DNA from 4 places in the Kitasatospora dryopteridis genome. Region 1 is predicted to be linked to each of the others. Evidence: riboswitches for the same ligand, from Rfam matches in the RefSeq annotation. Region 1 holds a riboswitch; each other region holds the start of a gene.
What was found. Region 1 has a riboswitch for cyclic di-AMP ahead of ACQ614_RS28705 (family 16 glycosylhydrolase). Riboswitches for the same ligand answer to the same signal wherever they lie in the genome.
Positions count from the first base shown of each region.

Region 2: another riboswitch for cyclic di-AMP. It lies ahead of ACQ614_RS10430 (NlpC/P60 family protein); the one in region 1 lies ahead of ACQ614_RS28705 (family 16 glycosylhydrolase).
Region 3: another riboswitch for cyclic di-AMP. It lies ahead of ACQ614_RS21425 (transglycosylase family protein); the one in region 1 lies ahead of ACQ614_RS28705 (family 16 glycosylhydrolase).
Region 4: another riboswitch for cyclic di-AMP. It lies ahead of ACQ614_RS07825 (transglycosylase family protein); the one in region 1 lies ahead of ACQ614_RS28705 (family 16 glycosylhydrolase).

Region 1 is NZ_CP192749.1:6,370,742-6,376,505, forward strand. Features, by position in the region: gene aceB (malate synthase A) at 1-307, shown strand, start outside; gene ACQ614_RS28700 (allophanate hydrolase-related protein) at 448-834, shown strand; gene ACQ614_RS28705 (family 16 glycosylhydrolase) at 880-2,187, opposite strand; cyclic di-AMP (ydaO/yuaA leader) riboswitch at 2,191-2,366, opposite strand; gene ACQ614_RS28710 (8-oxoguanine deaminase) at 2,623-4,005, opposite strand; gene pucL (factor-independent urate hydroxylase) at 4,202-5,122, opposite strand; gene uraH (hydroxyisourate hydrolase) at 5,154-5,489, opposite strand; gene uraD (2-oxo-4-hydroxy-4-carboxy-5-ureidoimidazoline decarboxylase) at 5,537-5,764, opposite strand, start outside.
Region 2 is NZ_CP192749.1:2,295,763-2,301,526, forward strand. Features, by position in the region: gene ACQ614_RS10425 (NlpC/P60 family protein) at 1-1,051, opposite strand, end outside; gene ACQ614_RS10430 (NlpC/P60 family protein) at 1,289-2,356, opposite strand; cyclic di-AMP (ydaO/yuaA leader) riboswitch at 2,367-2,557, opposite strand; gene ACQ614_RS10435 (NlpC/P60 family protein) at 2,916-3,944, opposite strand; partial or broken gene ACQ614_RS10440 (NYN domain-containing protein) at 4,124-5,478, opposite strand; gene ACQ614_RS10445 (hypothetical protein) at 5,705-5,764, opposite strand, start outside.
Region 3 is NZ_CP192749.1:4,698,621-4,704,384, reverse strand. Features, by position in the region: gene ACQ614_RS21440 (DUF501 domain-containing protein) at 1-162, opposite strand, end outside; gene ACQ614_RS21435 (FtsB family cell division protein) at 159-593, opposite strand; gene eno (phosphopyruvate hydratase) at 692-1,978, opposite strand; gene ACQ614_RS21425 (transglycosylase family protein) at 2,183-3,022, opposite strand; cyclic di-AMP (ydaO/yuaA leader) riboswitch at 3,027-3,215, opposite strand; gene ACQ614_RS21420 (cytochrome P450 family protein) at 3,409-4,692, opposite strand; gene ACQ614_RS21415 (SDR family NAD(P)-dependent oxidoreductase) at 4,920-5,348, shown strand; gene ACQ614_RS21410 (MazG family protein) at 5,306-5,764, opposite strand, start outside.
Region 4 is NZ_CP192749.1:1,713,672-1,719,435, forward strand. Features, by position in the region: gene ACQ614_RS07815 (hypothetical protein) at 1-455, shown strand, start outside; gene ACQ614_RS07820 (hypothetical protein) at 578-2,683, opposite strand; cyclic di-AMP (ydaO/yuaA leader) riboswitch at 2,946-3,144, shown strand; gene ACQ614_RS07825 (transglycosylase family protein) at 3,150-4,334, shown strand; gene ACQ614_RS07830 (hypothetical protein) at 4,527-4,730, shown strand; gene ACQ614_RS07835 (LacI family DNA-binding transcriptional regulator) at 4,913-5,764, opposite strand, start outside.

The DNA.
Region 1 (5,764 bases):
GCGCGGCCTCGGCGCCGTCGCCATCTTCAACATGATGGAGGACGCCGCCACCGCCGAGATCTCCCGCTCGCAGATCTGGCAGTGGATCAACAACGGCGTCGTGCTCTCCGACACCGGTGAGAAGGCCACCGCGGAGCTCGTCCGCCGGCTCGTGGCCGAGGAGCTCGCCGAGCTCCGCACCGAACTCGGCGCGGACGCCTACGCCGCGGGCCGCTGGGCCGAGGCCGCCAGGCTCTTCGAACAGGTCGCCCTGGCCGAGGAGTTCGTCGACTTCCTCACCCTGCCCGCGCTGCCCCTGCTCGACTGACCCCAACCTATCCGCCCGCGGGTGTCCCGCCGCCCCTCCAGGTCGTCGAACTCGCCCGCCACATTTCACCGTTCCGTACGGCTCCCGCCGCCCCGGCACCGGGAGCCGTACGGAACGCCTGTTTTCGGAGGCACTTCCCCATGGCGCTCATCTTCTTCAACGGCCAGGCCATGACCGGCGGACCGTTCCACCCGCTGGTCGCCGAGTACCTGGTCGGCCCGGTGCGCACCGCGCCCGGCCACCGCTTCTTCTCCGTCCGGGACGTCTGCCCCGGGCTGCTGCCCGACCCCGGCAGCGGCTCGGCGATCGAGGGCGAGCTGTACGACGTCCCGCTGGAGCACCTGCGCGACACCGTCCTGCCCGGCGAGCCGCCGGAGTTGGAGCTCGGCGTGATCGCCCTGGAGGACGGCACCCCGTGCCTGTCCATGGTGCTGCGCCGAGGCGAACTCGAGCGCGGGGTGCACCGGGAGATCACCGGCCACGGCGGCTGGCGGGGCTACCTCGCCACGCTCGGCCGCACCGCCTGACCGGCGCCCCCGGGGGGAGGGCGCCGGTCAGGCGGACGAGGAAGGTCAGCCGGCCTTCCAGAACTTGACCGAGTCGATGGCGATGTCCGCCGAGGAGCCCACGGCGGGCACGGTGCCGCCGAGGGCCGTCTCGGACTGCAGCACCCAGTGCATCGCGTTGCCGGGGATGCGCGCGGTGGAGCGCCCGATCACCTTGCCGTCCAGGTAGAAGGTCACGCCGTCCTTCTGCCAGTCGACCGCCGAGGTGTGCCACGCGCCGGCCGTCGGGACGCCGGTGGAGAAGGCGTCCTGGTCGCTGCCCGAGGTGGCGTCGGCGCGGTGCATGAACGCACCGATCTTGCCGTTCAGGTCGCCCTCGGGGAAGTCGATCTCGCCGTGCTGCGGCCAGATGCCGTCGTCCGGCCAGAGCAGCCACGCCATCTTGTAGCCGGCGGCCGAGGTGGCCTTCCAGGTCACCTCGAAGCGCCCGTACTGGACGCCGTCACCGCCGGCGGACGGGAGCTTGGGCACCGGCGCGGAGACCCAGGTGCCGGAGGCGTCCCGGTTGAGGTGGAGGTTCATCTGGCCGTTGGCGATGGACATCGTCTTCGACGGGGCGTAGGTGCCGTTCTTGCTGGTGTCCTTCCAGCCGTCCGGGTAGGCCCACCACTTGCTGTCCACCGCGGCCGGCAGCCCGGTGCAGTGGCTGGCGGTGATGGACGAGCCGTTGGAGCAGCCCTTCCAGCTGCCGAGCGGCACGTTCACGCCGTCGAAGTCGTCCGACCAGGTCGGCGCGCCGGCCGTCGAGGTGGGGGAGGAGCTCGCCGACGGGGAGGCGGTGAAGCTGGGGGCCGACGTGGTCGGGGCCGCGGACGGCGTGGCGGGCGCCGAGGTGGCGCTCGCCGTGGGGGAGGTGCTCGGCGCGACCGGGGCCGTGGTCGGGCTCGGGGCCGGCGCCGGGGTGCCGGTGCTGCGGACGTCCAGCGTCTGCACCGGGAGGTTGTGCCAGCGCCGGTTGCCGTCCTGCCAGGTGCCGAAGGCGGTGTAGACGCCGGCCGGCAGGGTGCGGGCGGCGGTGGTGACGGTGACCCCGTCGGGGCAGATCTGCACGTTGCGGGCGGTACCGGGGAAGTCCAGCTTGTTGCCGGCGGCGTCGCGGACGGCGACGCCGATTCTCCGGGCGGTGAAGCAGGCGGAGGAGTGGACGGACAGGGAGGCGGCTGCCGCGGTGTCCGCGGCGATGGCGACCGGCGCGAGCCGGTCCTGGGTCACCTCGGGCACGTTGGCGGCCTCGGCGCTGCCCAGGAAGGGGACGGCCAGCAGGCCGAGCCCGGCGACCGCGCCCACCTTGAGGGCGATGGCGGAAACAGGCATGGAGTTGTTCCTCGACGACGCCTGCGAGGTGAGCTGTCGGATTCGGGCCGTCAGGTGGCCCGGCCGCCGGAGGGCGGCTTCACCCCGAGCCCTGGCCGTCCGCGAGCATGCAAGCGGGGCCAGGGCGACTTACCTGGTTCCCCCGCTCCCGTCCGTGTCGCATCTCGCATTGCCGTCACCGGGCGGACGGGACTCGGCGGTCCCGGGACGGGGCCCGCATGGCGCGGGCGTCCGAGCAGGTTAGCAGTGTCTTCCCGGAGGGCAAGGCGCCGGACAGCCAGTGTCAGGTCCATCACATCCGGGCACGCCGCAGCCCCCGGACCCTCGCCGTGGGTCCGGGGGCCGTGCTCCGGCCGGCCCCGGCCCGCTGCGGGCCGGCCGGGGCCGCGGAGTCCGGGTGGCGCACCGTCCCTGGCGCGGCCCGGAGTCCTGGGATCAGACGCGGGAGGCGAGCTCCTTCGCGGCGCGGGCGCAGGCCAGCGCGATCCGGTCCTCGTCGACGGTGGTCAGCACGCCCTTCTCGACGACCGCGTTGCCGTTGACGAAGAGCACGGCGAGCGGCGGCAGGGCGCCCAGGGTGAGCGCGGCCACCGGGTCGGCGATCGAGGAGTGCATGATGCCGTCGATCTTCCACAGGGCCAGGTCGGCGAGCTTGCCGGGCTCGATCGAGCCGATCTCGTTCTGCCGGCCGAGCACCCGGGCGCCGCCCATGGTGCCCAGGCGCAGCGACTGACGGGCGGTCAGGGCGTCCGGCCGGCCGTGCAGGCGGTTGATCAGCAGGGCGTTGCGCAGCTCGGTGCCGAGCTCGCCGGACTCGTTGGAGGCGGTGCCGTCCACGCCCAGGCCGACCGGCACGCCGGCCTTCAGCATGTCCGGGACGCGGGCGATGCCGGCCGCCAGGCGGGCGTTGGAGGACGGGCAGTGAGCGACACCGGTGCCGGTCTCGGCGAACTTGGCGATGTCGGAGTCGTTCATGTGGACGCAGTGCGCCATCCACACGTCCTCGCCGAGCCAGCCGGTGGACTCGAAGTAGTCGGTCGGGCCCATGCCGAACAGCTCCTTGCAGAACTGCTCCTCCTCGGCCGTCTCCGAGCCGTGGGTGTGCAGCCGGACGCCCTTGCGCCGCGCCAGCACGGCGGACTCCTTGAGGAGTTCGGTGGAGACCGAGAAGGGGGAGCAGGGCGCGAGTGCCACGTGCAGCATCGAGCCGAAGGAGGCGTCGTGCCAGGTGTCGACGGCGGCCTCGGAGGCGATCAGGATGTCCTCGGTCCTCTCCACCGCGTGGTCCGGCGGCAGGCCGCCGTCCTTCTTGCTGCGGTCCATGGAGCCGCGCAGCGCGGTGAAGCGCAGGCCGAGCTCCTGCACGCCCTCGATGGAGGCGCCGAGGATGTCGCCGCCGCCCTGCGGGAAGACGTAGTGGTGGTCGGAGGCGGTGGTGCAGCCGGACTTGAGCAGGGCGGCGGCCGATCCCTGGGTGGCCGCGTGCACCAGCTTGTCGTCGATCCGGGCCCAGGTCGGGTAGAGGGCGACCAGCCAGTCGAAGAGGATGTTGTCCTGGGCGAGGCCGCGGGTGATCCACTGGTAGAAGTGGTGGTGGGTGTTGACCAGGCCGGGGGTGACCAGGTGCCCCTCGCCGTTGATCCGGCGCACCACGTTGTCCAGCCACTGCGGGGCCGGGCCGTCGCCCACCGACTCGATCCGGTTGCCGAGGATCACCACGTGGCCGCGGGCGTACTCGGTGTCGTTCGCGTCCACCGTCGCGACGGCGACGTTCTCGATCACGATCCGCTGGTCGGCGGGTGGGGGCTGGACTGCCATGGTGTGAACTCCTATGGGGGCGAGGGCTGAGGGGGCGCCGCGGGCGGAGCGGCGGGTGGTGCGGCGGGTGGTGCGCCCGGGCCGCCGGACGGGGCGGGCCGGGCGGGCCGGGCCGGACGGGGTGCGGGCGCCGCGGGGAGGCACAGGTGCCCCGCGGCGGCCGTCCGGCCCGTGGGCGGGTGCGCCGGCCCGGCCGTCAGGCGACGGGGATGACCGGGACGACGCCCTCGCGGTGCACGGTGCCCTCGATCAGGCCGTACATCCGGTCGGCGGCGTAGTACACCTCGTTCTCGTTCTTGAGGCCGAAGGGCTCCAGGTCGACGAGGAAGTGGTGCTTGTTGGGGAGCTCCAGGCGGACCTCGTCCACCTCGGCGCGGTTGTTGAGCACCCGGGTGCCCATCGCGTGCAGGGTCTGCTGCAGCGAGTAGGAGTACGTCTCGGCGAAGGCCTCCAGCATGTGGCGCTTCACGTGGTTGTACGAGCGGTTCCAGTTCGGCTGGGGCTCGTTGTCGCGACCGGTGTAGCCGTACTTCCAACGGGCCGTCACCTGGGTGGCCAGGATCCGGTCGTAGGCCTCCTGGAGGGTGGTGTACTTGTCCTTGATGTAGCCCCAGAACTCCGAGTTGGTCGTGTTCATCACGACCAGGTCCTTGAGGCCGGAGATCACCTGGACGGACTCGCCGTCGTAGACGATCTCGGAGGTGCGTACCTCCTGGCCGTTGCGGACGAAGGAGTGGCCGACCTCCTCGGAGCCGATGAAGCGGGCGGAGCTGTCCGGGGTCCGGATGCGGTCCCAGGTGTACTCCTCGATCCGGATGCGGGCGCTGTGCACCACGCCGCGCTCGGTGTTGTCGACGAAGTGGCGGGCCAGCGTTATGCCGAAGGCCTCCGCCGACTCGATGCCGTACTCCTTGGCGAAGGCGTAGACGGTGTTCTTGGTGGTGTCGGTGGGGAGGCAGTTGGCGTTGGAGCCGGTGAGGTGGACGTCCTCGAACTCGCCCTGCAGGGAGACCGAGACGTTCAGGTCCTTGATCTCGTGCCGGGTGGAGTCGCGGTAGACCCGCACGATGCGGTTCTCCGCCTTGCCGTACTGGTTCTGACCGAGCACATGGGCCATGGCATGGCTCCTAAGCTTCCAGGTCGGTCCACTAGCTTCCGCGGTAGACCGAGTAGCCGAACGGGTTGAGCAGCAGGGGCACGTGGTAGTGGTGCTGCGCGGGCGCGACCGTGAAGACGATCGCTACCTCGGGGAAGAACGGCGCCTCCTCGGACCGCCCCGCGTAGTACGCGGCGGTGTCGAAGAGCAGCCGGACGACCGAGCCCGCCTCCACGGCCGGCAGGTCCTTGACCCGGCCGTCGGAGTCCGTGGCGGAGGTGCCGAGCACCTTCCAGCCACCCTCGGTGTTCAGCGCAAGCTCGACCGGGACGCCCTCGGCCGGCCGGCCGAGGCTGGTGTCGAGCACGTGCGTGGAGATGCCAGTCATGGGGTGGACGACCTTCACTGTGGCGGGGACGGGCTGCCCGTGGGTCCTCAGGCGGAGGCCTGCGGACCGTCGAGCAGCCGGTTGATGCGGATGTCGTTGATCTTTCGCAGCTCGCCGCGGACGATCTCGCTCTCGGTGGCGGCGTCGTTGGGGAAGCGCTCGCGCAGCGAGGCGAGCATGGTGCCGGCGGTGCGGCCGGTCGCGCAGATCAGGAACACGTGGCCGAACTTCGCCTCGTAGGCGGCGTTGGCCTCGTGCAGCTCGTCGAGGAGTGC
Region 2 (5,764 bases), 4.1 Mb from region 1:
CGCTGACGGGCATGGCGTTGACGCTCTCGTAGCGGACCCGGGCGCCCGGGTAGGGGGCGTGCACGACGACGCCCCCGCCGGCGTACATGCCGACGTGGTGCATGTCCCTGTAGAAGATCACCAGGTCTCCCGGTTGCGCCTCGGACAGGCTCACTCGCCGCCCCGCGTTCGCCTGCGCCTGCGAGGTGCGCGGCAGGGAGACTCCGGCCTGCCGCCAGCTCCAGTACATCAGACCGGAGCAGTCGAAGGTACGAGGGCCGGTCGATCCGTACACATACGGAGAACCGATCTTACTGATGGCGGCGGCCAGTGCGGTAGCCGCGCGCCCGGAGGAGGCCGGCCGGTCGCCGAGGTCGGGGCGTTCGGGGCCCCGGGCGGCGCGGCGGGCCGCGGCGGCGTCGTCGTCCTCCGCCAGCCGGGCGCGCTCGGCGGCGGTGAGGCCGCCGAGCAGCCGCTGGGCGTCGCCGAGCCGCTGCCGGATCTCCTCCTTGCTCGCGGCGAGGGAGCGGCGGACGTCCTCCAGCTCGGCGAGCTTGGAGGTGGCCTCGGCGCGCCGCTGGTCGAGCCTGCGCTGGCGCTCGAGGACGCGGTGCAGGGTCTCGCCCTGGCGGCCGGCGGCCTGGTCGAGGGCGCGGGCCCGGGTGAGGTACGCGGCCGGGTCGGACTCCAGCATCAGCCGGACGGCCGGGTCGAGGCCGCCGTCCCGGTACTGCGCGGCGGCGGCGGTGGCGAGGTCGGTGTAGAGGCCGTTGAGCTCCTCCTGCCCGGTGGCGACCTGCTCCTGGAGGTGGGTGGCCTCGTCCTGCAGCCTCCGCTGCTCCTCCTGGGCGGCGTTCGCCCGTTCGCTGGCCTGCTCGGCCTCGTCGTAGAGCCGGTCGACCCTGGACTTGACGTCGGCCGTCCGCCGGGAGGGGTCGGTCGGCGCTGCGGGGGCGCCCCAGGCGCCGGTGCCGACGGAGGCGCCCACGGCGGTGGTGGCCGCGGCGGTGAGTACCAGCGCTCGGGCGAGGGCGTGACCGCCCGGCAGTTGGGGGCGACGGTGCACGGACATGCGGCGGCGGCTCCGTTCCTGCGGCCGGACGCCCGCGGCCGCCCCGACGGGCGGTCGTCCTCGCGGAGGTCCGGGGGCAGACGTTAGCGAGTCCCGCCGATCTAGTCCAAACCCTGCCATCCGCGAATATTTGACCTTCAATCGGACATTCGGCCGAATCGGCCCACCTGCCTGCGGGAACGGCCGCGGGCCCGGCCCCTGGGGAGCCGGGCCCGCGGCAGGCCGCCGGACGGGACGTCAGACCCGCACGATCGCCGAGATCGGCATCGCGGTCGCCGAGACGTAGCGGACCACCGCGCCGGTGTGCGGCGCGTGGATCACCTGGCCGCCGCCCACGTACATGCCGACGTGGTGCCGGTCGCCGTAGTAGATGACCAGGTCGCCGGGCTTGGCGTTGGCGATGTTGGTGCCGACGTTGGTGCCCGCACCGGCCTGCGACTGCGAGGTCCGCGGGATCGACACGCCGGCCTGGCGGTACGCCCACTGCATCAGACCGGAGCAGTCGAACTGGTTGGGGCCGGTGGCTCCGTACACGTACGGGGAGCCCAGCTTGGACTTCACGGCCTCGATCGCCCGCGCGGTGTAGGACCCGGTCGGCACGTCGGCGGTGCCGAGGTCGGTACGGGTGGTGTCGCGCGAGGCCCGGTCGGCGGTGGACTTGGCGGCAGCCGCGGCACGGGCCTCGGCGGCGGCCAGATCGTCCTTCTCCTTCTGGGTGAGGGTGTTCAGCAGGGCACTGGCCTTGGCCAGCTTGCCCTGGAACTCCTCCTTCTTGGCCTTGAGGGCCCGGGTGCTGGTGTCCAGCTCGGCGAGCTTGTGCTCGGCCTCGGTCTTCTGGACGTCCAGCTTGGCCTGCTCGGCCTTGAAGGACTTGAGCGTGTCGGCCTGGGTCGCATTCATCCGGCTGACCGCCCCGGCCTGGCCGAGGAAGTCGCCGGGGTTGCTGGAGAGCATCAGCTTGACCGTGGGCGAGATGCCGCCGTCGCGGTACTGCTGGGCGGCCACCTCGGCGAGGCGGCCCTGAACGCCGCTCACCTCCGCCTGCTGGCGGGCGACCTGGTCCTGGAGCTGGGTGACCTGCTTCTGCAGGTCCTGCTGCTTCTCGGTCGCCGCGAGGTACTCCTCGTTGGCGGCCTCGGCCTGCTCGTTGAGCTGGTCGACCTGGGCCGCGACCTGCTCCTTGGTGGGTGCCGGGTCGGCGTACGCACCGGTCTGCGAGGAAAGTGCCACCGCAGTGGCGGCTGCCGCAGTCAGGATCGAGGCGCGGGTACGGCCGACGGGCTTGGGACGACGATGGGACGCCACGAAGGCGGACTCCTTCTTCCTCACACCGCCTACCGGGTGAGCTGACGGGTTCGGGCCGGAAGCATTGCCCTACGACGCCTCACGGCCACCCCTGCACGGTCCGCGGTCCGATCCGCGGCCCGGCCGGCGCGGCCGACCTGACGCCGATTCACCCCGGGGGAAACGTGGTTCCCCGGCTCCGTTCGACAGCGCCCCCGCAGGGGCTCCCCGTGGGCAGTCGGACTGCCCTGCTGCGTCGCGGACTCGGCGGTGACCGCCACCGTCGCCCGGGTTGGGCGCTCGACTGTGCGGCGGTCCGTGGGTCATGACCCTAGTAACCGATCCGTGATCCGTTCAAATCCTTGTCAGAAAAACATCGGGGGAATGTTGTCGTGAAAATGTGATTGCGACTGCCCGTGACCGATAATCCACGCTCGGCTGACGAGTTTTCACCGCACGCCCGACAAAGCCGACGCCCGGGCGTGTCGGAGATCACACAGTGATCACGACGCGCCCGGGCGTGTCATGCGACGTCAGAAACGCCGCAGGTGAGGCATATGTCTGAATTGCTACCGATGGGTCAGACGCGGCGAATGGTCTTGATCGGCAGGATGTCCGCATCCATCAGCTTCACCACGTCGCCGGTGCGCGGCGCGTGGACGACGAGGCCGTTGCCGACGTACATGCCGACGTGGTGCGCGTCCGAGTAGTAGATGACGAGGTCACCCGGCTGGGCGGCGGCCAACGAGGGGACGCGGGTGCCGACGCTCGCCTGCGACTGCGAGGTGCGCGGCAGCGACACGCCGGCCTTGGCGTACGCCCACACCATCAGGCCGGAGCAGTCGAAGGAGTTCGGGCCGGTGGCGCCCCAGACGTACGGGGTGCCGCGCTTGCCCATCGCCGCCGAGACGGCGGTCGCCGCGTAGCCCGCGGCCGGCGGCAGGCTGCCGACGTCGTAGCGGTCGTCGCTGCGCGAGGCGCGGTCGCTGCCGAGGATCGCGGCGCGCTCGGCGGCGGTCAGCGTGCTCAGCAGGCGCTGGGCCTCGGAGAGCTTCTTCTGGACGTCCGCCTTGGCGTCGTTCAGCGCCTGGGTGGAGTTGTCCAGCTCGGCGAGGATGGCCGCGGCCTCCTGCTTCTGCTGGTCCAGCCGGCGCTGCTGGTCCCGCAGGCCCTTCAGCGTGGACGCCTGGGTGTCGGTGGCCTGCTCGTTGCTGGACGCCCGGTCGAGGTAGTTGTCCGGGTTCGAGTCCAGCATCAGCGCGACCGTCGGGTCCACGCCACCGGTGCGGTACTGGTCGGCCGCCACCGCGGACAGGCCGGACGCCACCTGGGAGAGCTGCTCCTGGCCGCGGGCGATCTGGTCCTGCAGCTGGTCGGCCTGCTTGCGGAGCTGGTCGGCCCGCTCCTTGGCGCCGTTGTACTTCTCGGCCGCCTGCTCCTGCTCCTCGAGCAGCTTGTCGACCTGGACCTTCACCTCGTCCTTGCTCGGCTTGGCCGGCGCGGCGTGTGCGGCGGCCTGGGCGGAGAGGGCGACCGCAGTCGCGGCGGCAGCGGTGAGCACGGTGACCCGCGCGCGGCTCGGCTGCTTGGGACGGCGGTGGGAGGCCAAGGGACTAGCTCCTTCTTCCTGCTGGACTCACCCGATCGAGTGGACGTCCGGAAAATAGGTTTGACGCCAGACCCTAGTGAAGATCCGCCCTCGGCGCCACTCCCCGCCCGGGCGAACTTGTCGCGCGGACCCGGATTTCACCACCCCGACACAACCCCGCCACCTGGGCCGACGGCCCGTCAGGGCCTGGCGAGCCGGTTGAGCAGCAGAATCGACGCGACCGGACGCGCTCCCGCCTTCCGCACGCCGTCCGCGACCTCCTTGTCGGTGGAGACCACCACGACCGGCCGGCCCTGCGGCTCGGCCCGCACCAGGCGGCGGATCAGTTCGTCCGCGGTCTCCCCCGTGCGGCTGAAGCGGACCCGGACCCCGCGCGGCGGCGCCATGATCACCGGAACGTCCAGGTCCTGCCCGTCGAAGACGCAGGTCACCTCGGCCTGGGTGCGCTGCGCCAGCATCGCCAGCCCGCCGAGCAGCCGCATCCGCTGCTGCTCCAGCGGCAGCGCCGGATAGCCGGTCTTGGTCACGTTGTAGCCGTCCACCACCAGATGCACCTGAGGGATCGCCAGCAGCTGGTCGAGCAGCGCCGGGTCGTCCTCGGCCAGCCCGCGCCGGGCCACGTCGTGCGGGTTCGCCGAACCGGGCTCCACCGCGTCCACCAGATCGGCTGGCCGCAGCTGGGAGACCGGCAGCGCCAACTCCCGCTGCAGGCCCTGCGCCGACTGGAGCACGGTGTCGAGCAGCAGCCGCAGCCGCATGTCCTCCACGCTCCGGCCCTCGCGCGCCGAACGCGGCCGGCCTCGGCGGCCGTCTCCAGCTCGGTGATCCGGTGCCGCAGCCGGCGCGCCTCGCCCTCCGCCGCACTGCGCTCGGCCGCGGCGGCGGCCCGGGCGGCGTCCAACTCGGCCTGCAGCTTGCGGACCTCCGCCTGCGCGCGCCGGGTGTCGCTCTCCAGGGAGCGGACGCGCTTGCGCAGCGACTCCGCCTCCCGGCGCACCCCCTCCGCGTCGGCCCGCTGCCGCTCCAGGTCCGCCCGGGCCGAGGCGCGCACCTCGGTGAGCTCCGCCTGGAGCTTCTCCACCACCCGGGCGGCCTCCGCGGCGGCGCCCTCGGCGTCCGCCCGCTCGACCTCGTCCCCCGCGTCGACGACCAGCCGGCTCCAGCCGACCGGGCGCAGCAGGTAGGCGGCGGCTGCCACGTCCATCGGATCGGCGGCGGCCGGAACGGTCCCGGACTCCAGCGCCTTCACCAGGTCGGGCTGTCCGAGCCGCAGCCGATCGGCTATCCGGACCCGGAACACCGGCTCCGCGTCCAGCGCCGCGGCCAGCGCGGTCCCCGCGTACTTGGCCCGCCGGGCGGGGGTGAACTTGGCGTACGGGCGCAGGCCGGACGGCAGCTCGCCGACCGGGATGGCACCCAGGGCGTCGGCGGCGATGCCCACCACACGGCGGCGCACCCCTTCGGGCAGCGGGCGGTCCAGCTGCTCGGACGGCGCGTCCCCGGCCGTCGGCCCGGCCCCGGGAGCGTCCGGCAGCTCCGCGTCCGCAGCGGGCTGCTGCCCCTGCGGCTCGGCCGGCCCGCTCGCTGCGTCCACCACGTCCTCGGCTCCGATCCTGCTCCCCGGGCCCGCGCGGCCGGTGGCCGCTGCCCTCGAATGCACCGCTCTGTGCAATTGTCCCGTCTACCGTGCCCAGCCGGGCACCGCGCCACACACCCCGGTGGCGCAGGAGCTCCACCGGGGTGTGTCGGAAGCGGAAGGCTCAGGCCTTCGACTCGTCCTCGGCCTGCTCCGCGGCGGCCTCGGCCCCGGGCCGGGCCAC
Region 3 (5,764 bases), 1.7 Mb from region 1:
CCGGGGGGCCGTCTCGACCACGTCGGGGTTGCCGCAGGGGCAGCGGTGGGCCACGCCGCGCAGCCCTCGCGGGACCCGGCCGAGCTGGGCGGCGATGGCGGCGACGTCGGCGTCCGGCACGGCGGGGCCGGAGGGGGTGCCGGGGTGCTGTTCAGAAGTCATGGGGTGCTGTCTTCGTGAGGGGCGGTGGTCGAGTCGGCCAGGTCGACCGAGTCGAGGACGGTGGTGTACCAGGGCTTGGCGGCCCTGACCGGGCCGGTGGGCAGGGCGTCGGCGGAGGCCGGCCCGGCGGTGGCCGACGGGTCGACCGAGACGAACGGGGTCTCACCGGGCATCGCGAAGTGCAGCCGCTCGCGGGCCTGCGCCTTCACGTACTCCGGGTCCTGCCAGCGGGCCTTCGCCCGGCGGAGTTCGTCGACCTGCTGCCGGGCGTGCTCCGCCCTCGCCCGCTGGTCGGCGATCTCCGAGCGCTGCGTCAGGAACTGCCTTGCGGGGTAGGCGAGTATCGCCACCAGCGAGCACAGGACGAGCACGAGCACGGTCGCGCGGCTGGTGAAGCGCGGTCGCCCCGCCAGTCCCGGGATCTTCCACATCGCTCGTACCCCTCCTGCTCACGCCGGTGCCCCGGCCCCCACCCTACGGGGTGGTTGCCGGGGCACCGGTCCAGCGGCCGTGTGTCAGCCGCGGGGTGTCAGCCTTCGAACTTGAACCGCGGGAACGCGCCGCGGCCCGCGTACTCGGCGGCGTCGTCGAGGATCTCCTCGATGCGCAGCAGCTGGTTGTACTTGGCGACGCGCTCGGAGCGGGCCGGGGCGCCGGTCTTGATCTGGCCGCAGTTGGTGGCGACGGCGAGGTCGGCGATGGTGACGTCCTCGGTCTCGCCGGAGCGGTGCGACATCATGCAGCGGTAGCCGTTGCGCTGGGCCAGCTCGACGGCGTCCAGGGTCTCGGTGAGCGAGCCGATCTGGTTGACCTTCACCAGCAGCGCGTTGGCGGTGCCGGTCTCGATGCCGCGGCGCAGGCGCTCCGGGTTGGTGACGAACAGGTCGTCGCCGACCAGCTGGACCTTGTCGCCCAGCTTGTCGGTCATGGCCTTCCAGCCGTCCCAGTCCGACTCGTCCAGCGGGTCCTCGATGGAGACCAGCGGGTACGCGGCGACCAGCTCGGCGTAGTAGTCGATGAGCTCGGCGGAGGAGATCGCCTTGCCCTCGAAGGTGTAGGCGCCGTCGTTGTGGAACTCGGAGGACGCGACGTCCAGGGCGAGCGCGACGTCCTTGCCCGGGGTGTAACCGGCCTTCTTGATGGCCTCGACGATCAGGTCGAGGGCCTCGCGGTTGGAGTCCAGGTTCGGCGCGAAGCCGCCCTCGTCGCCGAGGCCGGTGGACAGGCCGCGCTCCTTCAGCACGCCCTTGAGGGTGTGGTAGACCTCGACGCCCCAGCGGACGGCCTCGGAGAAGGACTCCGCGCCGATCGGGGCGATCATGAACTCCTGGATGTCGACGTTGGAGTCCGCGTGCGAGCCGCCGTTGAGGATGTTCATCATCGGCACCGGCAGGACGTGCGCGTTGGGGCCGCCCAGGTAGCGGAACAGCGGCAGGTCGCTGGCCTCGGAGGCGGCGTGCGCCACGGCGAGGGAGACGCCGAGGATGGCGTTGGCGCCGAGCGAGGACTTGTCGGGGGTGGCGTCCAGGTCGAGCATGGCCTGGTCGATCAGGCGCTGCTCGGTGGCGTCGTAGCCGACCAGCTCCGGGCCGATCTGCTCGATGACGGCGAGGACGGCCTTCTCCACGCCCTTGCCGAAGTAGCGGTTCTTGTCGCCGTCGCGAAGCTCCAGGGCCTCGAAGGCACCGGTGGAGGCACCGGACGGGACAGCGGCACGACCGGTGCTGCCGTCGTCGAGGCCGACCTCGACCTCGACCGTGGGGTTACCGCGGGAGTCGAGGATTTCGCGGGCTACGACGACATCAATGGACGGCACGAGGCATCTCCTAGCGGAAGCGGATGAGGGTCGTTACGACCAGAGCCTAACCGCACGGGCCCACGGGGCCACGCCGCGCATGGCCCTGTCTCACCGTGTGACCTGGCTACTCGCCGGTAGTTCACCTGAAGGACCACAAAACCGGCCGTCCGCCCCCGGGTGCCGCCCCGCGGGCGGACGGGCCGTTCGTACAGTGCCGGTCCGTCAGTCCAGCTGCAGCTGCTGGCCGGGCAGGATCAGGTCGGGGTCGGCGCCGACGACCTCCCTGTTGTTCGCGTACAGCTGCTCCCAGCCGCCGGCCTGGCCGCGGTCGGCGGCGATGCCGGAGAGCGTGTCGCCGGGCTGCACGGTGTACGTCGCGCGGCCGACCGCGGGGACGGGGACGGCCTGGAGCGTCCGCCCGGAGTCCTCCGCCGCGGCGTCCCCGTCGTCGCCGCCGGCCGGCCCGGCCGGGGTCGGCGGCAGGTACCGCTCGTAGATCTCGCGGTGCGCCGTCCAGTACCAGCGGTCGTCCTTCTGGTACCAGTACACGCCGCCGGACGCGTCCCACCCGCCGTGGCCGGGGAACCGCGGCGAGCCCGAGCGCTGCCCGCTGCCGGACTGCCCGCTACCGGACTGGGCGGTGCCGGACTGGGCGGTGCCGGCCGCCCCGGTACTCGAGGCGGAGGCGCGGGTCAGGCCGGCGCGTTTGGAACAGACCGGCCACGCATTGGGCCCCTGGGAGGCCAGCACCTTCTCGGCGACGGCGATCTGCTGGCTCTTGCTCGCCTGGTGGGCGAGCGGCGCGTACCGGGCGCCGCCGAACCCCTTCCAGGTGCGTGCGCTGAACTGCAGCCCGCCGTAGTAGCCGTTGCCGGTGTTGATCTTCCAGTTCCCGCCGCTCTCGCACTGGGCGACCTTGTCCCAGATCGAGACGGGGGCGGCATGCGCGCCCGCCGCGGTGAGCAGCGGCATGGCGAGGCCGACACCGGCGACACCCGCGACGGCGACCGCCTTCTCGGCGGAGGTCCTGCGGCGGTGGCGGCCAGGTCCGGTGAAGAGCATGGGTTGTCCCTCTCCGAACGCCTGCGAGGTGAGCTGTCGGGTTCGGACCGGGAGGCTTGGCCCGGCCGCGGCCGCAGGAGGGGTCCTGCTGACGCGGCTTCACCCCTAGCCGTGGGGACGGCGACGAACGTGGTTCCCCCGCCCCTGTCCTTCGTCTTCGGTCGTCAGGCCCGGGATGCGGCGGACAGGATTCGGCGTTTCCGCAGCCGGGGTCCGCTGCTGCGGACTGATCCGGAGAGTAGGCAGAGCCGACGACCGATCACAAGCTCATATCGCTCATATCACGCAAGAATTACGGCGAACTGATTATCGCCCACGAACGATACTGGTTTGTCCTGATTGATGAGTGTTCAGTCCCGGTCTCCCGGCGGCGACACGACACACCGTCAGGCGGTGTCGTCCCGCCCGGGCGGCGGTGGAACGTCCGCCTTCGGGGTGAAGGCGACCGGCAGCTCGCGCAGCCCCCGCATGATGAGGCCGCCGCGCCAGCGCAGGTCGGCCGGGTCGGCGGCCAGCGCGAGGTCGGGCAGCCTGGTCAGCAGCGTCGCCAGCGCCGCCCGGCCCTCCAGCCGGGCCAACGGCGCACCGATGCAGTAGTGGATGCCGTGGCCGAAGCCCAGGTGCGGGTTGTCGGTGCGGGCGAGGTCCAGGGTGTTCTCGTCGGCGAACCTGGCCGGGTCGCGGTCGGCCGCCGCCAGCACGACCAGCACCGGGTCGCCGACCGGGATCTCCACCCCGCCGATCGCCAGCGGCCGGGTCGCGAACCGCCAGGTGGCCAGCTCCACCGGCCCGTCGTAGCGGAGCAGCTCCTCGATCCCGGTCTCCAGCAGGCCGCTCTCGCCGCGGGCCAGCGACTCCTGGAGCAGCGCCCGCTGGCCGGGGTTGCGCAGCAGCGCGTACAGGCCGTTGCCGATCAGGTTGACGGTGGTCTCGAAGCCGGCGAACAGCAGGATGAAGGCCATCGCCGCGGCCTCGTTCTCGGTCAGGTGCTCGCCGTGGTCGCTGGCCCTGATCAGCCCGGAGATCAGGTCGTCGCCGGGGTCGGCCCGCTTGCGGTGGATCAGCTCCGCTAGGTAGCCGCGCATCCGCTTCACGGCCCGGCCGACGCCGCCGCGCTGCCCTCCGTGGTGTCGGATCATCATTCCGGCCCAGTCCCGGAAGTCGTCCTGGTCCTCGGGCGGCACGCCCAGCAGGTCGCAGATCGCGTAGATCGGCAGCGGGAAGGCGAACTCGTGGATCAGGTCGGCGGTGCCGCGCCCGGCGAAGGAGTCGATCAGCCGGTCGGTGAGCTGCTGCACCCGCGGCTCGAACTCCGCGACCCGCCGCGGGGTGAACGCCTTGGACACCAGCCGGCGCAGCCGGGTGTGGTCCGGCGGGTCGATGTTCAGCAGGTGCGTCATCAGGTCGGCCTGCCGCTCACCCGGGATGCCGACCCGGCCGGAGCGGTGCGCCTGCTCGCTGTGGTGCACCGGGTTCTTCGACAGCCTGCTGTCCGCGAGGGCCTGCCGGGCGTCCGCGTACCGGGTCACCAGCCAGGCCTCCACTCCGCTGGGCAGCGTGGTGCGGTGCACCGGCGCGTGCTCGCGCAGCCAGGCGTAGGCGGGGTACGGGTCGGCGGCGAACTCCCAGGTGAAGAGTTCGGGCTGGTCGGTTCGGGACGTCTCCGGCATGCCCCGACGGTATCCGCTGGACGGCGGCCCGCCCGACGCCAGGCACCGTCCGCCGTGCACCCGTGGGACACGCCCCGGACCGTCCGCCCGGACGGGCGTGAGTCTGGTCACCTGGGGGGTAATCCCTGTTGCGGAGGGTCGCGGGGTGCCTACGATCCTCCGATAACCGATGACGGGCGGCCGTGCGGTGCCGTCCACGGGGAAGCGTGCTCAGAGAGGAGCAGGCCGTGCGAGTAGCCGGGGCAGTGGTGGTCATCGCCGTACTCAGCGGGGGCGAGGGGGCGGACCTCGCCCGCCGCTTCGCCGCCGCAGGGGCCGCGGGCATGCTCGTCGCCGACCTGCGCCCCGGCGTGGCGGAGGACCTGGCCACCGAGCTCGACCGCCCGGGCTGCCCGGTGGTCGGCGTCAGCGGCGACGCCCACCAGCCGAGCGACATCGCCGCCCTGGTGGAGACCGCCACCAAGCACCTCGGCCCGATCGACCTCTTCGCGGTCGCCGGCCCGCACGGCGAGCGGATCGTCTCCTTCGCCGACCTGCCCGACAGCCTCGCCCCGCTCGCCGAGCTGCTCGCCCTGGTCGGCGAGGCGATCAGCGAGGTCGTGCCCCCGCAGCGTCAGTCCGACAGCCCCTCGGCCGTCCGCACGGCCGTCCGGTAGCGGCGCGCGGCACCGCGCAGCGCCGCATCGACGTCCACCCCGGCGTCGTACGCCCGCTGCGCCACGGCCAGCAGCAGCTCGCCGGCGCTCTCCGCGGTCAGCTCGCCGGGCAGCTCGTACGGCGCGTCCGGCACCGCCGTGAAGCCGGCCCGGCGCACCCTCGACACCAGCTTGGCCGCGTACGCCAGTGCGGGCAGGCCCGACGGCACGCCGTCGAGCACCGACTCGCGCTGCTTCTCCGCGGCCTTCAGCTGCTCCCAGTTGGCCTCGACCTGGTCGGAGCCGGTCGCCTCGACGTCGCCGAAGACGTGCGGGTGCCGGTACATCAGCTTCTCCACGATGTCGCCGGCCACGTCGTCCACGGAGAACGGGTCCTCGGGGTGCTCCTCGGCGATCCGGGAGTGGAAGAAGACCTG
Region 4 (5,764 bases), 4.7 Mb from region 1:
ACGTCCGCCTCTCCGAGGCCGGTCTGGCCCGTGCCGACCGCGCCCGGCTGTTCGCCATCGCGACCTCCGCCGACGGCGTGGTGCTGACCGTGTCCGGCGGTGAGGAGGCCGCTGCCGCGGCCGGGATCACCGGCGTGCTGCTGGCCGCCCGCCTCGCGGTGCCGGTGGTGGCCGCGGCGCTGGACGTGCCCGGCTCGGTGGCCGCCGCGGTGGACCACCTGAAGGCCACGGGTTCGCAGCGTCCCGCGCTGGCTCCGCTGGTGATCGGCCCGGAGGCCGACTCGGAGCTGCTGGCGACCGCCGCCGAGGAGACCGGCTGCCCGAGCGCCGCGCCGCTGGGCGCCTACCCGGCCGTCGGCCAGCTGATCGCCTCCACGTACCTGGCCGCGCTGCCCGCGCCGGCACCGGTCGAGGAGCAGGCCGCCGAGGCCGAGGAGCCCGCGGCCGAGCAGTGAGCACGAGCGAAGGGCCCCGACCGGAGCGGTCGGGGCCCTTCGCCATGCCCCTACGCGCACACCGGGCCTGCACAGCCCTCACCGGATCCGCATGAAACGGGAGTCCGCGTCGGGCCCGCTCCTCAGACGGGCAGCCGCCGGGTGGGCGCCGCAGCGTCCGCGAGCCGGATCGAGGGGGTGCTGACGGCACGGGGCGGGCCGTCCACGGCGACGGGTGCCGCCGCCGCGTTCCACTGCGGCTTGCCGGCGCCCGGCTCCAGCCGCACGGCCTGACGCTCACCGGCCCTGCGCAGCACGATCCGGGTGGGCGGCGGGGACTGCGGGTCCAGCCAGACCTCGTTGCCGCCGAAGGAGCAGTCGAGCACCGCGATGTCGTCCGGCTCACCGTCGGGGGCGGCGCGGAAGGCCACTCCGGCCTTCCGGTAGCCCGTCAGGCGGCTCCGGCCGATCGTCACCGTCGTTCCGGCGAGCTGGTGCTTGGCGGTGGCGACGGCGTAGTCGGACTGTCCCGCGGCGTCGATGAGCATGCCGTCGAAGACGGTGCCCTTGTCGCGGCCGAGGGCGTGCACGGCCACTCCCCCGGCGGCGTTGCCGTACAGCACGCCGGAGGTGTAGTCGAAGTCGTTGAGGTAGGCGCCGTGCTCGATGCCCCAGCCGCCGTTGTGGTAGGCCACGAAGCGGTCGACGGTGTGGTGGTGGCGGGCGTTCAGCCAGACGAAGATCCCGTTCTGCAGGTTGTTGTGGGCGAGGCAGCGTTCGAAGGTCCAGACGCCCTCGCTGGTCTCCGGCCACTCGTAGCCGGAGGCGCCGGCGGCGCCCTGGACGCCGACCGCCACGCAGTCGCGGGCGGTGCCGCCGGTGCCCGCCCCGAGCGAGAAGCCGGTGAGCCGGTAGCCGCGCGGGGCGGGCTCGTACACGGTGCGGGAGGCCACGCAGGACTCGTAGGCGATGTCGTCGGACGGCTCCTGCGGGGTGCGGGTGTCCGTCGGCCCGTCCCACCAGTAGGCGTCCTCCCAGGTGTCGTGGCTGATGCAGCTGCGGAAGGTGATGCCGTGGCTGGCGTGCGGGACGAAGGCGTGGCTGCCGGCGTCGCGGACGACGACGCCCTCGACGGCGGTGCCGCGGGAGGCGTCGCCGAGCATGTGGAAGTGCAGCCCGTACCGGCCGAGGACCGGCTCGGTGACCGGGGTGCCGTTCCAGGTCTCCTTGCCCGCCTTGCGGGGGCCGACCCAGCGGAGGGCGGCGTGCCGGACGTCGGCCCGCCGGGAGCTGGTCAGGTGGACGTGGGTACGACCGCGGGGGGTGCCCTCGATCCGCACGCTGCGGGTCAGGTTGAGCACCTCGGCGCCCGCGGTGACGCCGCCGCCGACCGCGACGCGCGGGTGGGCGTGCGCCAGGGGTGCGGTCAGCGTGACGGTGCGGCCGTCGATCCGTCTGATCGTGCACAGATCGTACCGGGTGGAGAAGTCGCCCTCGTCGGGGGGTCCGGTCGGGGTGACGGCGAGCTCGTCGCCGGGCTGCCAGCCGGTCGGCGGCTCGGCCAGCTGCAGCTCGGTGGCGCCGGCCTTCAGCGCGGCCGCGGCGCGCACCCACGCGGTCTTGGCGGCGCCGTCCAGTCGCAGGTAGCCGGAGCCGGTGACCCAGAGGCCGGTGTCCCCCTCCACCATCGTCATGCCGCCGCCCCGGAAGGACCGTTCGTCCGCAGAGGGAAATCTCAGGGCATGCACGGAGCCGTCCGCGGGAGCCAGCACCAGGGTGCCGCGCACCTCGACACTGCCCGCCGAGGCCAGCGCGACGCTGCGCCCGGGGGCGAAGACCAGCGAGCCCCCCGGCTCCACGAGCAGCGAGCCGACCGCGGCATCCGCGTCCAGCAGCACCCGGTCGGAGATCCGCACGGCGCTCTTCGGGCCGGGTACGGCGCCGCCCCAGCCGGCCGCGTCCGACCAGCGGCGGCCCGTCAGATCGACCGGGGAGGGCGAGGGCTCGGCCGGGGCCGGGGCGGCATGCGTGTGCCCGGCAGAAGCCCCTGCAGGGCCCGCGGAGGGTGCCGCGGAGGCCGGCGGCGGGGCGGACGGGGCGGCGAGCGCCCGGCGGGCCAACTCCCCGCCGCCGACCGCCGCGGCGGCGACCGGTGCGGCGATCCAGCCGAGCAGTCGGCGGCGCCCGGGGCGGCGGTGCGAGCCCACCCGCCGCGGCGCCCCCTCGGGCATCCCGTCACCGTGCTCCATGATCGGCCCACCCCTCCCCCCGGGGCCCTGCCCGGGCCCGACGCCTGAAGCATAAACAAGCCCGTTTCAGCCCAAGAGTTTTGCGCAAAAGCGGCCGAAGTCGATCACAATCACACCGAAGAATCGATCATGAATTCATTCAAGATCGACTGTGATCGGCATCACACATGTTTGCGGTTTGAACTTAACTCTGTCTAATGTCCTCCCACGTTCGTGGTCACACGGACCCAGTTGGCCCGAACGCCGAGTCCTGCCGGCGGTCCGACTGGCAATGCGAAACGCACTTCGGCAGGGGCGGGGGAACCAGGTAAGTCGCCCGGGAACGGCCATGCGCCGTTCCTCGGCTTGGGGTGAAGCCGCGCGCGCGGAAACAGCGGAAAGACCGCTGCCTCCGCGCGGGCGGCCGGGCAACTCCAGCCCGAATCCGACAGCTCACCTCGCAGGCGTGGGAGAGGAACGCTCCTTCATGCTGTCCATCAACTCCAAGCGCGGCCGCCGCATTCTCGCCACCACCGGCGTCGTCGGCATCGGTCTGTCGATCCCGTCCCTCGCCGCCGGCACCGCCTCCGCCGCCACGGTCGCCACCTGGGACAAGGTCGCCCAGTGCGAGAGCACCGGCAACTGGCACATCAACACCGGCAACGGCTTCTACGGTGGCCTCCAGTTCACCAACAGCACCTGGTCCTCCTTCGGTGGCGGCGCCTACGCCGCCCGCGCCGACCTCGCCACCAAGGACCAGCAGATCGCCATCGCCGAGAAGGTCCTGGCCGTCCAGGGCCCCGGCGCCTGGCCCGTCTGCTCGGTCAAGGCCGGTCTGACCAAGGGCGGCCCGGCCCCGGAGATCAACCCCGGCGGCTCGTCCTCCACCACCACCGCCTCGACCGGCAGCAGCACGGCCGCCAAGCCGGCCGCGCCGAGCACCGGCTCCACCACCGCGAGCAGCGGCTCCACCGCCTCCGCCGGCACCTCCCAGGACGGCAAGGCCTGGCAGGGCAAGAAGTCCTGGCAGCAGAACCGCTGGAACCACGGCGGCACCTACACCGTCCGGGCCGGCGACTGGCTGTCGACCATCGCCGAGCGCAACCACGTCCAGGGCGGCTGGCAGAAGCTCTACGAGCTCAACAAGTCGGTCCTGAAGCAGGGTCCGCACTCCATCTACCCGGGCCAGAAGCTGTCGCTCGGCACCGCCGCCACCGCCCAGGCCGCCCAGGCCGCCCCGGCCAAGGCGCAGGCTGCCCCGGCCACCGCGGTCAAGGCGAGCACCACCACCACGGCCGCGAAGGCCGCCACCGGCTCCAAGGCCGCCGCGGTCAACTTCGCGCTCTCCAAGGTGGGCCAGGCCTACATCTACGGCGGCACCGGCAACGGCGGCTGGGACTGCTCCGGCCTCACCCAGGCCGCGCTGCGCGCCGCGGGCATCTCCGTCCCGCGCGTCGCCGCCGACCAGGCCGACTACTCGACCCGCGTCTCGCTGGACAACCTGCAGCCGGGCGACCTGCTGTTCTGGTCCAACAACGGCGCCAACTCGGGCGTGCACCACGTCGCCATGTACATCGGCGACGGCAAGTACGTCGAGGCGGCCAACCCGCGCGCCGGTGTGCGCGTCCAGACCATCGCCAACTGGGCGCCGGACTTCGCCGGCCGGGTCTGATCCACCCCGCCCCGGCGTCCCGTACGCCGGGGCCAGGCGCCCGAAGCCGTAACCGGGTCCCACGGCCCGGGCGCCCCTCTCCCGACCGATGCCCCGGAGCAGCCTTCCGCCGCTCCGGGGCTTCGGCCTGCCCGCCTCTTCCCGCTTTCCCGCCCGGATAGGCTGACGCTCCCCCGGAGTTGAGGAGCCGCCATGGCAGCGAAGGTCACCGTCACACTGGACGCCGATCTGGCGATCGAGGTCATGCTGGCCGCCGGAGCGGGCAACCCGCAGGACGCGGTCGAGCTCGTCGTCCGCGACTACCTGGCCCGCAGCCGGCGCACCGAGGCCCGCACCGGCGACGCCGCCGACGCCGAACGCACCGCCCGCCCGCACCGCACCGTCGAAGAGGGCTGAGGGATCGCCTGACGGCCCCGGAGGCAGCCACCAGGGGCACTGAGGGCACCTCCCAGCGCCCCTGGTGGCTGCCCGCGCCCCAGTGGCTGCCACAAGGCCCCCCAGAGACGGCTGCGGCCCCGGAGAGAGGGCTCTCCGGGGCCGTACGGGTGTGCCGCTGCCCGGTGGGGCTCGACGGGGGGTCAGCGCACGCTGGCGCCGGTGGAGCCGCGCATCACGAGCTCCGGCTGGAACATGAACTCCGCGCGCTGCGCGGGGTTTCCGCCGACCTCCTCGAGGAGGGCGTCGACGGCGGCGGTGGCCATGGCCTCCACCGGCTGGCGGATGGTGGTCAGCGGCGGCTCGGTGAACGCTATCAGCGGCGAGTCGTCGAACCCGACCACCGAGACGTCCTGCGGCACGGACAGTCCGCGCTGCCGGGCCGCGCGGATCGCGCCGAGCGCCATCATGTCGCTGCCGCAGACGATCGCGGTGCAGCCCTTGTCGAGCAGCACACCGGCCGCGGCGTGCCCGCCCTCCACGCTGAACAGCGTGTGGTGGACCCAGCCGTCGGCCTCCTCCTCGGTCAGCCCGAGGAGTTCCTGCACGGCCGCCCGGAAGCCCTCGACCTTCCGGAGCACCGGCACGAAGCGCCGCTGCCCGATCGCGAGGCCGATCTTCGTGTGGCCGAGCTCGACCAGGTGCTGGACGGCCATCCACATCGCCGCCCGGTCGTCCGGCGAGATGAACGGCGCGGCGATCCGCTCGCTGTAGCCGTTGATCATCACGAACGGCACCTGGCGGCCGATCAGCTTGTTGTACCGCTCGTGGTCGGCCGTGGTGTCGGCGTGCAGACCGGAAACGAAGACGATGCCGGCCACCCCCCGCTCCACCAGCAGCTCCACGAGTTCGTCCTCGGTGGAGCCACCGGGGGTCTGGGTGCACAGGACCGGCGTGTAGCCGTGCCGGCTGAGCACCTGCTCGATCACCTGCGCGAGCGCCGGGAAGATCGGGTTGTTGAGCTCCGGGATGATCAGACCGATCAGACCCGCGCT